3 regions of the Sporosarcina sp. P1 genome follow, and region 1 is predicted to be linked to each of the others. Evidence: riboswitches for the same ligand, from Rfam matches in the RefSeq annotation. Region 1 holds a riboswitch; each other region holds the start of a gene.
What was found. A riboswitch is a leader RNA that binds a small molecule or an ion and turns the genes downstream of it on or off. The one in region 1 is predicted to bind S-adenosylmethionine.

Region 1 (5,294 bases):
CTATTTGTAATATTAGTTGGTATGTGTGCTGGAGCAATCGCGTTACAACGGATATTTAATGGACCGTAGTGGGAAGCAACGTTTTTCGTCATCCCTGCCACTGCGTGTTTTGATGCCGTATAAGCAAAGCCACCTCGACCACCCGTCACCGCTGAGATAGAAGCCATGTTGACGATAACACCTGCTTTTTTCTCTTCAAAGATAGACAATGCTTTACGGGTTGCGCGCATCACACCTGTTGTGTTGATTGCCAATACTCTATCCCATACTTCATCCGTTACTGTAGCTGCGGAATACATATTGTCCATAATACCAGCATTATTCACTAGGATATCAAGTGTACCGAATTGCTCAACTGCTGTATCCATCATTTTTTGTACGTCTTCTTCAACTGTTACATTTGTTTTAACTACTAATGCTTCACCACCAGCACTTTTAATCGTCTGGACAGTTTCTTCTGCACCTTCAATATTCATATCTGCAATGATAAGCTTTGCACCTTCACGGGCATACAATTCAGCAATTTCCCGTCCAATCCCAGATCCTGCGCCAGTTATTACTGCTACTTTATTTTCCAAACGTTTCAAACTTATCGCCTCCAATTATATTAGTACGATTTGATTATATTATATACTTTCATGCCAAATTATTGAAAAAGTAGTTTCTGTACTTTGGCTGCAAAAAAACAACTCGAACTATCATAGTTAAAATGACTGTTCGAGTTGTACTGGTTACTATTATTGAACTTTTACACCTTCTACTACTTCTTTCGCAGCATAAAGGGCTTGTTTTACATCAGCAATCAAATCTTCTACATCTTCTACACCCACCGAGAAACGGAGCAAACGGTCGTCTACTCCACGGCGATTACGTTCTTCTAATGGAATATCCATATGCGTCTGTGTAGTCGGATACGTGATGAAGCTTTCGACACCACCTAAACTTTCCGCGAATGAAATTAAGTTCATATTTTCAAGGAATGGCCCCACCCACTCACTATTCTGTACTCGGAATGACAACATACCACCGATTCCAGCGTAAAGCACGTCAACAATGAGAGGTTCTTGTTCTAAATAAGATACCATCTCTTTGGCATTTGCATCATGCTGTTTCATGCGTAAATGCAAAGTCTTTAGACCGCGTACTACAAGCCATGAATCAAGAGGGGACAATGTAGCTCCAATCGCATTATGGTTAGTAAATAGACGTTCGCATAAATCCTTACCTTTTGCGACGACTAGACCTGCAAGCACATCATTATGTCCACCGATATATTTCGTTGCGCTATGAATGACGATATCTGCACCTTCTTCTATTGGTCGTTGGAAATAGGGTGTTAAAAACGTATTGTCGACAATGAGCAATAAACCATGCTTTTTCGCCAATTCTGCATACGTACTAATAGCGATGTTTTGCATTAATGGATTTGTAGGCGTTTCCAAGAAGATCGCTTTTGTACGTTCAGTAATCGCTTGCTCGACTTCTGAAACATCATCGAACGATAGGTAACGCGTCTTCACATTGTACGTCTCTTCATATTGATTAAATAGACGATAGGTGCCGCCATATAAGTCTTCAGGTGCCAATAGTTCCGAACCTGTTTTAAATAAAGATAAAATGAGTTGAATAGCTGCCATTCCAGAACTGCAGGCAAATCCTTGATCACCTGATTCCAAGTTTGCGATTCCATCTTCTAGGACAGAACGCGTAGGATTTTTTGTTCGTGTGTAATCGTATCCCGTGGATTTACCTAGACCTTCATGGTGGTAGGCTGTAGACAAGTAAATCGGCGTATTGACTGCTCCGGTTTTCACATCACTGTGGTTTCCAATTTGTACTAATCTAGTTTCTAATCCGTTGTTTGTCATGAATATCCATCCCCCCAACAAAATAAAAAAGAACCTCTTCTTTTCGAATAGGCCCTCGAACATACAAGTGTATACAGTATTCTCATCTTCAAGGTGGTATCACCCTTGGAATTAGCACCGTGCCTGGGGCTGGTTGCTGAGACATCGCTGGGCCTATCCCTCCGTCTCTCTCGATGAGAATATTCATAATATAGGCAAAACTGTTGACGGATTTATTCTATCATGCAGATATACTAGATGCAAGTTTCCTTTTACCGTCAGTTGATGATTATTTGTTTCAGTAAAAGATTTGCTATACTATAAATAATATTCATGACGGGAAGGAGATTTTCATTTTGGCTTGGGGTTATGTCGCGCTAGCGGCTGTTATAGAAATCTTCTGGGTAGTCGGTCTCCGTTACTCTGAAACTGTAATTCAATGGACCGGAACTATTGTGGCGATTGTATTCAGTTTTTATTTCATTATTAAAGCATGTGAAAAATTACCTTCAGGCACAGTATACGCAGTTTTTACCGGATCAGGTGCCGCTGCAATCCTTTTGGTGGATATCTTCGTCTTTCAAGCAGGCTTCACATGGGTTACGCTGACCTTCATCGGATTAATCGTCATCGGGGTAGTCGGTATCAAACTGACAACAGATGAAAAAGCAGATACAGAAGGAGGTGGCTGACAATGGCTTGGGTGTACTTAGCTTTGGCCAGTCTCGGTGAAATTTTTGGTGTAGTGAGTATTAATTATTATTTACAGAAGCGTTCAATTAAAAGGTTATTACTTATTGTGGGGATATTTGGTTTTGGTTTTGTTTTCCTGTCTCTTGCTATGCGCGAGATTCAGATGAGTACAGCCTATGCGGTATGGACAGGACTAGGTGCAGCGGGAGCCGTATTGATGGGGATTTTGCTATTCAAAGAATCCGCTAGCATCAAACGTCTCTTCTTTTTATCGCTCATTATTCTAGGTGCTGTTGGCTTGAAAATATTCGGTTAAAGGGGAGTGGACACACTGGTTTATTGGACGCGATTTGATTTCGACGGATGGTCTGTGACATTAGCTTCTACAGAAAAAGGACTTTGCTACATGGGACTAGCTGAAGATAGTTTGGAGCATATGAAGGATTGGTTAAAGCGATTTGGTATTGAAGGTTTACAGGAAGATGAAAGAAAACTTGAAGTCTATAAAAGTCAGATCAAAGAGTATTTATCAGGAAGAGCTTATGATTTTCCAATGTTGTCCCTTGATTTAAAGGGAACACCGTTTCAATTGCAAGTGTGGGAAGCGCTACAACGAATACCGTATGGGGAAATTACAACTTATTCAGAGATTGCGGAACAGATGGGGAAGGTATCTTCTGTTCGTGCAGTAGCATCTGCAATAGGCAAGAATCCCGTATTGATCATAGTGCCTTGTCATCGTGTTATTGCAAAAAGTGGACGATTATCCGGCTATCGAGATGGTGAAGAGCATAAACGGAGCTTGCTACAACTGGAGAAATCCAGCCGGATAAGTGAGAGAACGGAGTGAACGACATGAAATATAAGCAAATTAAACCGAAGAAAATATATGAAGAAGTAGCGGAAAGTTTATTTGGCTCCATTCAGTCTGGGGAGTTGAAACCAGGTGATAAATTGGATTCTGTGCAGCAACTGGCTGAAAATTTTACGGTCGGTAGGTCGACCATTCGGGAAGCTTTATCAACTTTACGTGCTAGAGGGCTTATCGAGATGAGACAGGGAGAAGGTACATATGTCAAGGAATTCTCATCCGTCGATATGATCTTCCCGTTACAGAGTGCCTTGCTTATGAATCAACAGGATATTCAACATTTATTAGCGGTGAGAAAAATAGTTGAGACTGGAGCTGCAGCGAATGCAGCAGAATCCCGTACAGCAGATGACATGAAAAAGATGGAAACGGCACTCGATGAAATGAAAAAGCATGCCGGAGATATTTTGCTAGGTGAAAAAGCGGATTTAGACTTCCATTTTGCAATCGCAGAAGCAACGAAAAATCCTTTATTGGTAAATTTGCTTAGTCAAGTTGCAGGGCTAATGAGCGAATCGATGAGAGAGACGCGTCGCATTTGCCTCTATACAGATACAGCGACAGTAGAACGCTTGCATGATGAACACGAAGCCATATTTTTGGCAATTAAATCACAGCAACCAGATCATGCAGCAAGTACTATGCAAGCTCATCTTCTGAATGTGGAATCTGTTTTAATCAACCATTGGCAGTCGGTAAAGGAATAAAAAAATCACTCATTATATGTTGAGTGATTTTTTTATTGAAATAGATGAATGTTCTGTTAATGGGAAGATAAATGTAGTATGCTATGTAAAATGTTAGTCATCTGATGACCTGTTGACTATATAAAACATTATGGTGAAGGAGTGAAGTGAAATGAAAGTAAGCTTATTCATAACATGTCTTGTGGATATGTTTTATGCAGATGCCGGTAAAGACATGGTAGAAATATTGGAAAGGCAAGGCTGTGAATTATCATTTCCAAAAGGCCAAGTATGCTGCGGACAGCCTGCTTACAACAGCGGTTATGTAGAAAATTCAAAATCAGCAATGAAGAATATGATTAAGACTTTTGAAAATGCGGAGTATGTTGTCACTCCTTCAGGATCTTGTGCCACCATGTTTAAATTATATCCTGATGTATTCAAAGATGATCCCAAATGGTTAGAAAGAGCACAGGAGCTGGCGGATAAAACGTATGAATTCACGCAGTTTCTCGTGAATGTATTGCAAGTGGAAAATGTAGGAGCAAAATTGGTAGGAAAAGCGACCTATCATCCGTCTTGCCATATGACGAGATTACTAGGCGCTAGTGAAGAACCGAGGAAGCTATTGAATCAAGTGGAAGGACTCGAAATGATCCCTTTACCGAATGCTCATAATTGCTGCGGATTTGGTGGAACATTCTCCGTTAAGATGGGGGATATCTCTGAACAGATGGTTGATGAAAAGGTCAATAGTGCCATGGTGACTGAAGCAGATTATTTAATTGGAGCGGACTGTGGTTGCTTGATGAATATTGGGGGGCGTGCAGAACGTATGGGCAAGAAGATCCGAGTTATGCACATTGCACAAGTATTGAATAGTCACGAATAAACCAAAAAATTGGGGTGATAGCAATGGCAATGAAGTTCAGTAAGAAAAACTTTACAGATCGAACAAAGGATAATATTTCGGACGATTTCATGAGACAGGCAGTGGCGAGTGCACAAGAACGCTTGCACGGAAGAAGACTAGATGCTGCAGAAGAGTTAGGCAGTTGGGAAGAATGGCGTTCACATGGAGAAGAAATTCGTCAGCATGTACTTGAAAACTTGGACTATTATTTACATCAGCTAAGTGAAAATGTAGCAAAACGTGGCGGTCATGTATTTTTTGCAAAGACTGCTGAAGAAGCGAGT
Region 2 (5,294 bases), on a different contig from region 1:
TACAGATTCGGGTACTACTGCAGATTTACAGGCATGGACGGAAAGCGTGGGGCATCAATACGTCGGTCATGTGAAGGAAGCCGATGTGTGGCGCCACTTTGTACGAAAATCAGGTCGGGAAGATCAGTCACAAAAAGAATATGCGGTTACAGTTGATAACAGCCAGTTGATGGACCAACTGCAACAACCTAACGCTGTGTTACTAGATGTCCGTGAAGAAGCGGAATATGCATTTGCTCATATTCCAGGTGCCTTATCTATACCACTTGGCCAATTGGAAGAACGCATGGCGTACTTGGATAAGGACATGAAAATTTTCGTTGTATGCCGAACAGGCAACCGCAGTGATATGGCATGTCGAAAATTAGTGGCGAATGGATTTGAAAGTGTTACTAATGTCATTCCTGGTATGTCAGAGTGGAATAGCGAGACAGAAAATACAACGGGGGGTATAAATAAATGAGAACTATTCAATCAAGTGAAGTAGCAAAGAGAGTCATTGCGAAGGAATCTTTATTCATTTTAGATGTGCGAAATTCAGATACGTTCAACGATTGGAAAATTGAAGGGGATCGAGTACGCCATTTGAACGTGCCATACTTTGATTTATTGGATGGCATTGAAGAGATTGAAGATCAATTGCCAAAAGATGAGGAGATTCTAGTAGTTTGCGCGAAAGAAGGTTCGTCCATCATGGTGGCAGAAATCCTTGAGGATGCAGGCTTCTCAGTAGGTTATCTTTCAGGTGGAATGAAAGCATGGAGCGAGCATCTTGAGCCTGTGAAGGTTGCGGATTTGAAATCGGGTGGCGAACTATATCAATTCGTTCGTCTAGGAAAAGGATGTCTCTCTTACATGGTCATGTCTGGCGGAGAGGCGGCAATTATTGATGCAACACGTATGACAAATGTGTTCACTGACTTTGCCAAGCAACGCGGTGTGAAGATTACAAACGTATTCGATACTCACTTGCATGCGGACCATATTTCAGGTGGTCGTCAAATCGCAAAAACCACAGGTGCGACGTATTGGCTGCCACCGAAAGATGCCGAAGAGGTAGAATTTGAATATGCTGCATTAGAGGATGATATGTCTATTCAGGTAGGTGATACGAAAATCGATATTCAAGCGCTTTATTCGCCAGGACACACGATTGGTTCGACTTCTTTTATCGTAGACGACAGCTATTTGATGACAGGTGATATTCTGTTCATTGATTCGATTGGACGCCCTGACTTAGCAGGTTTAGCAGAAGATTGGGTAGGCGACTTGCGTGATTCTTTGTATCGACGCTATAAAGAATTATCGAAGGATTTAACAGTCCTACCGGCTCACTTCATGCTTATAGATGAGTTGAATGAAGACGGTAGCGTGTCGGAAAAGCTCGGTGTATTGTATGAGCAAAATCACGGTTTGAATATTGAGGATGAAAGTGAGTTCAGGGAATTAGTCACGGGGAACTTGCCTCCACAGCCTAACGCATATCAGGAAATTCGCCAGATGAACATGGGGAAAATCGAGCCTGACGAGGAAACGCAACGCGAGATGGAGATTGGTCCGAATCGCTGTGCGGTACGGTAAATAGTTATTTTCATTCATATGGAAAACAAAAAACAAATTTAAAGGAGAAGATATATATGAGTACAACCACATTTTTAGATGCAAAAGGCCTGGCATGTCCAATGCCGATCGTACGTGCAAAGAAAGCAATGAAGGATATGCAAACAGGAGACGTTCTTGAGATTCATACGACAGATAAAGGATCGGTGTCCGACCTGACAGCGTGGGCTACTTCTGGTAATCATGAAATAAAAGATCAGCAACAAGAGTCTGATGTCTTTAAATTCTGGATCCAAAAAGGATAAACTGAGGATAGAGGGAATAACTGTCTCCCTCTTTCGTCTGGAAGAAGGGAGGACATCATGACTATTCCATTTATTATCACGATCTTCCTTATTGGATTTGTGGGCTCATTCCTTTCCGGTATGATGGGAATTGGTGGCGCAATTGTCAAGTATCCAATGTTGCTATTTATTCCTGCATTACTTGGCTTTACTGCATTTACACCACATGAAGTATCCGGTATTACGGCAGTGGAAGTTTTCTTTGCATCACTTTCAGGAGTTTTAGCGTATCGAAAGAGTAATTTGATCTTGAAACCACTCGTTCTCTATATGGGAATCAGTGTATTAGTTGGCAGTGTCCTTGGCGGTGCTGGTTCCAGTATGCTTTCAGAAGCTACCGTCAACGTGATCTACGGTGTTCTAGCTGTCATGGCAGCTATTATGATGTTTATTCCGAAAAAAGGCCTCGACAATCAGCCGATTGATGAAATTACATTCAATCGTTTCATAGCTTCGAGTGCGGCTTTTATCATTGGATTGGCAGCTGGAATCGTCGGAGCTGGCGGCGCATTCATCATGGTCCCGATTATGCTCGTAGTACTAAAAATTCCCACACGCGTCACAATCGCTACATCACTAGCGATTACGCTGTTATCATCGGTGGGCTCGGCGTCAGGCAAGCTCTTAACAGGGCAAGTACCTTATGGCCCAGCTCTCGTAATGATCATCGCAAGCATCATCGCGGCTCCGATCGGTGTAAAAGTGAGCCGGAAAGTAAACACCAAAGTATTACAAAGCATTCTAGCCGTATTGATCATCGCCTCGGCCGTGAAAATATGGTGGGACATATTCTAATCAAGCACAATCGCCAGCACATCGTTCAACGAACATGTGCTGGCGATTTTTTGGTGAAGTCATAAGTGGAAACAACATTAAACTCACTTCTGATCTAGCAGGTGACTCCCGTTAAGTAAATGTGGAATCAATATACGTTACTACCATCGGCATAGTAAACTAGTTGATCCGCCTGGAACGCAGATCAACGGTGCCTTCACCTTTCTTACTTTCATTGCAAGGTATTAAAAGTGATACTAATTTCGAAACATTCTATTAAATTACCTTGCAATAGACTAGGAATAGCCGTATACTATTTTTCAACGATGGAAAACGAATAGACATACTCTTATCAAGAGCGGCGGAGGGATTAGGCCCTGTGATGCCCGGCAACCGGCAAAAGCAAAGGTGCTACTTCCTACAAACTTTCAGTAGTTTGGAAGATAAGGGAGGAATAAGCGAAAGCAGAGCCCTCTTCTTATTATGGAAGAAGGCTTTTTTCTATATATTGCTAATCGTCGTCTTGCGTTTTTCTTGTCTAGTCCTAGGAATTTCGGTGTTCCATCAATACACGAAAAAAGGGGAATGGTTATGACGAAATTACAGCCAGAAACGATATTATTACATGGAGGACAAAAGCCAGATTCGGAAACAGGCTCACGTGCGTTGCCGATTCATCGTACGACTTCTTATGTGTTCAGAGACACGGAGCATGCACAAAACTTATTCGCTTTGAAAGAAGCGGGCAATATCTATACAAGAATTACGAATCCGACGGTAGCCGTATTTGAAGAGCGTGTAGCCCAGCTAGAAGGCGGATCAGCGGCAGTTGCCCTGTCTTCCGGAATGGCGGCAATTGCATTCTCTATTATGAACATTGCTGAAGCGGGTGATGAAATCGTTGCAGCCAGCAATCTCTACGGCGGTACATACAACTTATTCGCTGTGACATTACCCCGCTATGGCATCAAAGTGAAGTTTGTTGACGCGTCAGATCCAAAGAACTTTGAAGCAGCTATTACAGATAAAACGAAAGCGTTGTTTGCAGAAACAATCGGTAATCCAAGTTTGCAAGTTCTTGACGTAGAAGCCGTTGCGAACATCGCACATGAAAATGGACTTCCATTGTTAGTAGACAATACATTCCCGTCTCCTTATGGATCAAATCCGATCGAGTATGGTGCCGATGTAGTTATTCATTCCGCGACAAAGTGGATTGGCGGACACGGTACGACAATCGGTGGTGTGGCAGTTGATGCAGGGAGATTTGACTGGACGCAAGGTAGGTTCCCTGGTTTTACAGAGCCGGATGAATCCTATCATGGCTTACGGTACGGAATCGATACAGCTGCTGCAGCTTTCGCAACGAAATTACGTGTACAATTGCTGAGAGACTTCGGCCCATGTCTGTCACCAGATAGTGCATTCAACTTGTTGCAAGGTTTGGAAACACTTCATTTGCGCGTACCTCGCCACAATGAAAACGCACAAAAAGTTGCTGCATTCCTGCAAGAACATCCGGCAGTAGAATGGGTGACGTATACAGGTCTAGAAGATCATCCAACAGTAGAATTGGCAAATAAATATTTAAAAAATGGCTACGGTTCAATTATCGTATTCGGTATTAAAGGTGGACGCGATGCAGGAAGACAAGTAATCGACAATGTAGAAATTTGGTCTCATGTAGCGAATGTGGGAGATGCGAAGTCATTAATCATTCATCCGGCATCCACAACTCATCAGCAGTTGTCTGTGGAAGACTTGAAAGACTCAGGCGTTAGTGAAGAGCTAATTCGCTTATCTGTAGGGTTGGAGTCAGCAGAGGATATTATTGCCGATTTGAAGCAAGCAATCGAAAAAGTGGCAAACTAATATATGAAAAAGAACACCGTCGCTAGTGCGATGGTGTTCTTTTCTCTACTAACGCTTTATTCGTTTCTTTTCATCTTTTAGTGATTTGAACAGCGAGACAACCATCATAATGAGGATGATGGAGAATGGCAAAGCGGCAATAATGATGACGTTTTGCAGTGCATCCAATCCTCCGACATATAATAGAATGATGGCGATGGCAGATTGAATTACGCCCCATACAACTTTCAAATTATTTGGTGGAGTCAATGAACCATATGACGACTGCATGCCGAGCACAAATGTAGCCGAATCCGCTGAAGTGATAAAGAACGATGTAATCAACAAAATGGCAATGACTGATATGACGAATGACAAAGGCAATTCGCTGAACATCTCAAAGATTGTCAGTTCAGTTGCACTTGCAGCCAAGTCGACAATTCCAGCTTTTTGCGTTTCAATTGCTGTCGTACCAAATGCTGTGAACCAGATCATACTCAACACAGTAGGAACAACTAGTACGCCAATCATGAACTCGCGAATCGTTCTACCTTTTGATACGCGGGCAATGAACATCCCGACAAATGGTGCCCAAGCTATCCACCAAGACCAGTAGAATAGAGTCCACCCATTTAGCCAAGTACGATTTTCAGGGGTGAGCGGTGCAGTACGGAAACTCATACGTATGAGATTTTCCAGGTAGCCACCAATGGAATCCGTGAACATGTTGAAAATCAATAAAGTTGGTCCAAGCACGATCATGAA
Region 3 (5,294 bases), on a different contig from region 1:
TAGAACAGATGGACCAATATGCAGCAATGCTCTGTAGTCTTCATTATGAACAGTTTATACAGAGTAACAACGAAAAAGAGGCTAAGCTATTTATCAAGGGTGAACAGAATCGTCGTGAACGATTGTGTAAAGAAATCGAGGGTTTTGATAAGGATTTATTTGAAAAGCATTTTGCTTTGCTTCAGCTTGGAGATAACTTTTCCTTATATTGTTGTGTGAATGATCCAGGTATCGACAAAGCGAATGAACATGTATTCTTTCGCGACGGCATTCCTTCTACAAGCATTTTCCATACATTACCGGTAGGACGAATTGGGATATACTTTGCAGATCAGCACACTGTTAAAGTGGAAAATTATCCTTTTAGTTATTCATTTGACGTTGAAGTAAAGCAAAAGACTGTCTTGAAAAAAGATATTGAGGATCACGGATTGCAAGTAGCTTATGAAAAGGCTGACTATGAAGTAATTCCTTTTCATTTTACGCCGTCAAATAAATAAAAAATGCAGAAAGAAGAAATAATTTCCTCTTTCTGCACTCCATTATTGCTTCACACGTACTTTACTTGCAAGTTCTTTCAACGCTTCCACTTTATCCGTCTGCTCCCATGGCAATTCGATGTCAGTGCGGCCAAAGTGACCGTACGCTGCTGTTTGTTTGTAGATAGGACGACGTAGGTCGAGCATTTTAATAATGCCTGCCGGTCGAAGGTCAAATAATTCACGTACGAACTCTACTAATTGAGTTTCGGATAGTGTACCGGTATCAAATGTATTGATCGAGATAGAAACCGGGCTCGCTACTCCAATAGCGTACGCCAACTGAACTTCACAGTGCTCAGCCAGTCCAGCTGCAACGATATTCTTTGCAACATAACGTGCTGCGTAAGAAGCAGAACGGTCCACTTTCGTAGCATCCTTCCCTGAGAATGCACCGCCACCATGACGGGCATATCCACCATACGTATCGACGATGATTTTACGTCCAGTCAGACCGGAGTCTCCTTGAGGTCCACCCACAACAAAGCTGCCAGTAGGATTAATGAAGTATTTAGTATGCTCGTCCAATAAGTTTTTTGGAACGACTGCATCAATCACAACGTTCTTTATATCCTTCTCAATTTGCTCGAGTGTCGCTTCAGGATGATGTTGTGTAGAAATAACGATTGTGTCGATTCGCACAGGATTATTATCTTGATCGTATTCTACCGTCACTTGTGTTTTTCCGTCAGGACGTAAATAAGATATAAGTTCTTCTTTACGCGCTTGTGCCAAGCGATGTGCCAATTTATGAGAAAGGCTGATGGGTAGAGGCATTAACTCAGGCGTTTCATTACATGCATATCCAAACATTAGACCTTGGTCTCCTGCACCGATTGCATCCAATTCTTCATCTGACATAGAGCCTTCGCGTGCTTCGAGTGCCACGTTGACACTTGCAGCGATTTCAGGTGACTGCTCATCAATGGAAGTAAGTACAGCGGACGTTTCGTAATCGAAACCGTATTTCGCACGAACATACCCGATTTCCTTAACAGTATCACGAACAACTTTTGGAATATCCACATACGTTGTCGTAGTAATTTCTCCCATTACTAATACGAGTCCTGTTGTGATACTCGTTTCACATGCCACACGCGCATTTGGATCTTCCGTTAGGATTGCATCTAAAATTGCGTCTGAAATTTGGTCGCACATCTTGTCAGGATGGCCTTCTGTAACTGATTCTGATGTAAACAGTCGACGGTTTGTCATGTTGTTTCCCCCTATATTAAGCATCATGATACGGTACTCTCATAAGTCCCTGGTAAAGTTCCACGCCTAGACGTCAAGCATATACCATAAGGATTCAGGGCTAGACAATATAAAAAGCCCTCCACTCATATTCAATCCATGAGTAAAAGGCAAAATTTCACGCGCAGCACCTTTCACTCTTATCGTCCAAGGAATTAAACCTTGCTTCAGGTTTGGCACCTTCGCGTTAGACTTGCGTCTATTGCAGGTTGCCGGGTTTCACAGGGCCTGTACCCTCCACCAACTCGGGATAAGAGTATCCGTTCATGTCACATCGTATTAAAAAGTTTGGATTTTGTCAAATTATTTCTCCTAAATCACTTGAGTTTTCCATTAGTATAGATTAATATTCTTAATGTGTTATACTATTTACGAATTAGGATATTCTCATCAAGATAAAAATAAATCGACTACGCAAAGGACGGTATGTAAACATGATATCTGCAAAAATTGATGATAGTTTAAAAAGTCTTCTTAGTGGAAGCAACGTGACGATCCAAGCGTCTGTGGCGGAATTAACGGAAAAAGCAGTAGCAAGAGGCGAAGCTAAACTTTCTGCCGACGGTGCGATCACTGCACGTACAGGTAAATATACAGGACGCTCACCTAAGGACAAATTCATCGTTGAAGATGCAGTGTCTAAGGATAAAGTAGATTGGGGTAGCACGAACAGTCCGATTTCAGAGGAGATCTTTGATTCATTATACACGAAAGTCATCGATCATTTGAAGAAAAAAGATGAACTCTTTGTATTTAAAGGGTTTGCAGGGGCAGATAAAGACTCTCAATTGTCTATCCAAGTAATTAACGAATTAGCTTGGCAAAATCTGTTCGTTCACCAACTATTCATCCGTCCAACCAAAGAAGAATTGAAAGCACATGAATCGCAATTCACCATTTTGGCTGCCCCTTCATTTAAAGCGGATCCAAAAGTGGATGGCACGAACTCTGAAACGTTCATCATTGTATCGCTGGAAAAGCGAATTGTCTTAATCGGTGGAACAGAGTACGCTGGAGAAATGAAAAAGTCTATTTTCTCTGTTATGAACTTCTTACTTCCTGAGCAAGATATCCTATCCATGCACTGTTCGGCAAACGTTGGAGAAGAAGGCGATGTTGCTTTATTCTTCGGTCTTTCTGGAACAGGTAAAACGACACTTTCAGCAGATGCTAACCGTAAACTTATTGGTGATGATGAACACGGATGGTCTGATAATGGCGTATTTAATATTGAAGGCGGATGTTACGCAAAATGTATCAATCTTTCTGCTGAAAAAGAACCTGAAATCTTCGGAGCAATCCGTTTTGGCGCTGTTTTAGAAAACGTAGTACTGGATGAAGAGACACGCATTGCTGATTATGATGATAAATCATTAACAGAAAACACACGTGCTGCATATCCAATCGAAAACATTGATAATATCGTGACACCGTCAGTTGCTGGTCATCCGAAGAACATTATCTTCCTTACAGCTGATGCTTCTGGTGTATTGCCTCCAATCTCGATTCTTTCAAAAGAACAGGCAATGTACCACTTCTTGAGCGGTTTCACTTCCAAACTTGCTGGAACTGAGCGTGGAATTACTGCTCCTGAACCAACATTCTCTACTTGCTTCGGTTCACCATTCCTACCACTTCCTGCAGCTACATATGCAGAGATGCTTGGAAAGAAAATCGATGAGCACGGTTCAAAAGTATTCCTTGTGAATACAGGATGGACTGGTGGGATCTACGGTGTAGGTTCACGTATGAACTTAGGCTATACACGTACAATGGTGCGCGCTGCAATCGCCGGGAAGTTGGACAATGTAGAAACAAAGAAGAACGAAATCTTCGGATTGGAAATGCCTCTTGAAATCGAAGGTGTACCAAGTAATGTTCTACACCCTCGTTACGCTTGGGAAGATCCAAACGAATACGATAAAGAAGCAAACCGTTTGGCTGATGCTTTCCGTGAGAACTTCAAGAAGTTTTCTCACGTTTCAGAAGACATCGCAATCAAAGGCGGACCACCCGTCAGTAAATAATGGCATACGAAAAGGCTGACCCCTCTGGTCAGCCTTTTTACGTCTACATTGTAATCACTTAAGCGGTGGCGGATGCACATCATTGTCGCTTCATCCAATCCACTGCTTTTTTCACAAGTTGTCGATTCATTTCAGGAGGAATATAATGCGTAAAGCCTTCTAAATACCAAGTTTCAAACTCTTTATTCGCATCACGCAATGCATTCTCCAGCAATAAAGCCTGATCAAACGATACATTCGTATCAAGAGTTCCGTGGATAATCAATGCCGGAATATCAATATTCTCTATCTGGAATAGCGCTGTTCTTTCACGATACGCATCTGGTTGACTATTCGGCGTGCCACCGATGACACGCTTCATCATACGTCGCATATCCTGTCGCTCTTTGTATGTGAAGATCACATCTGAAACTCCTGCCCATGTTACCATAGAAGTTAAATCTTCGCGCATAATGGCTGTCCATAAGGCCATGATCCCGCCTCTTGAAAAAGAGAATAAATGAATGCGATCTGAATTGACTGCACTTTGCTGTTTCAGCACTTCCACGCCTGTCACGGCATCATTGCGATCCTCCCCCGCAAATTCATCCTTTCCTTCACCACCACGATTGCCGCGATAATAAGGAGCGAATACCACAAGACCATGCGACGCAAATTGTGCAATACGCGCTGGCCTCACCATCCCTACATGTTGGATACCGCCACGTAAATAAAGCAATCCATCATACCGTCCTTTTGCTTTCGGTGTTGCCAGAAGTCCTTTTACAAGCAAGCTATCAGAACTATAGGTGATTTCTTCCAATCTGACATGGGGGTTTGGGGAGGGATAATCTTTTCTCCGTATGATTTTACCATCAGTTAGTTCTATCATTCGCTTCCACCCACTTCCTAAGCTCACCCATTCCGCGATCTTTCATATGAAAGCTGAGTTCAGTACAGGCATCTAGTTCAGCGTCGGTCATCCAAACTACGCCTTCTGTTTCCATTAACGTAAAGTCTTTTTCCACATGTGTTATATCTCCTGTGAAAACGGCTTTGCAAAAAGGCGGATCAGTAAAGACTACGTACTCAGCAAATGAATGAATATTTTCTACAGTGACGCCTGTTTCTTCCATCGTTTCCCGAATAGCAGCTTGTTCAATTGTCTCTCCTAATTCCGCTTTTCCACCAGGAAATTCAATGCCGCGTATTCTATGTTTGGTCAATAACCAGCGATTGTCGTGCTTAATAATAACGAGCACATGGCGAGATTCAATTTGATGTAAATTGGGTCCAAAAGTCAATTCCACATGGGCCCCTTGTAAATCTTCAAATTTCAGCAATACGGATCACGTCCTTTCCTCTAGTGTAGCGGAAAGATGAGCGAGGAATCAACGAAATAGCGGTAGTTGCTCGATAAAACGTTTGGATTCATCATCGGTAAATTCATGAATCAGTGCAAAGACCTTCTTCAATCGTAAATCCAATTTGTCAT

Region 2: it holds a riboswitch for S-adenosylmethionine, as region 1 does, so the genes downstream of both, CSV73_RS11915 (O-acetylhomoserine aminocarboxypropyltransferase/cysteine synthase family protein) here and CSV73_RS08010 (methionine biosynthesis PLP-dependent protein) in region 1, are expected to answer to the same signal.
Region 3: it holds a riboswitch for S-adenosylmethionine, as region 1 does, so the genes downstream of both, metK (methionine adenosyltransferase) here and CSV73_RS08010 (methionine biosynthesis PLP-dependent protein) in region 1, are expected to answer to the same signal.

Annotation. Positions count from the first base shown of each region.
Region 1 is NZ_PDYS01000006.1:12,473-17,766, reverse strand. Features, by position in the region: gene CSV73_RS08015 (glucose 1-dehydrogenase) at 1-587, opposite strand, end outside; gene CSV73_RS08010 (methionine biosynthesis PLP-dependent protein) at 738-1,868, opposite strand; SAM riboswitch class I at 1,948-2,048, opposite strand; gene CSV73_RS08005 (DMT family transporter) at 2,204-2,539, shown strand; gene CSV73_RS08000 (DMT family transporter) at 2,542-2,856, shown strand; gene CSV73_RS07995 (methylated-DNA--[protein]-cysteine S-methyltransferase) at 2,863-3,390, shown strand; gene CSV73_RS07990 (FadR/GntR family transcriptional regulator) at 3,396-4,118, shown strand; gene CSV73_RS07985 ((Fe-S)-binding protein) at 4,270-4,989, shown strand; gene CSV73_RS07980 (LutB/LldF family L-lactate oxidation iron-sulfur protein) at 5,013-5,294, shown strand, end outside.
Region 2 is NZ_PDYS01000012.1:24,510-29,803, forward strand. Features, by position in the region: gene CSV73_RS11895 (sulfurtransferase TusA family protein) at 1-463, shown strand, start outside; gene CSV73_RS11900 (MBL fold metallo-hydrolase) at 460-1,581, shown strand; gene CSV73_RS11905 (sulfurtransferase TusA family protein) at 1,638-1,865, shown strand; gene CSV73_RS11910 (sulfite exporter TauE/SafE family protein) at 1,923-2,699, shown strand; SAM riboswitch class I at 3,025-3,128, shown strand; gene CSV73_RS11915 (O-acetylhomoserine aminocarboxypropyltransferase/cysteine synthase family protein) at 3,270-4,550, shown strand; gene CSV73_RS11920 (glycine betaine uptake BCCT transporter) at 4,599-5,294, opposite strand, start outside.
Region 3 is NZ_PDYS01000005.1:13,073-18,366, reverse strand. Features, by position in the region: gene CSV73_RS07200 (DUF3891 family protein) at 1-500, shown strand, start outside; gene metK (methionine adenosyltransferase) at 543-1,754, opposite strand; SAM riboswitch class I at 1,931-2,050, opposite strand; gene pckA (phosphoenolpyruvate carboxykinase (ATP)) at 2,228-3,820, shown strand; gene CSV73_RS07185 (alpha/beta hydrolase family protein) at 3,900-4,691, opposite strand; gene CSV73_RS07180 (NUDIX hydrolase) at 4,675-5,142, opposite strand; gene CSV73_RS07175 (transposase) at 5,191-5,294, opposite strand, start outside.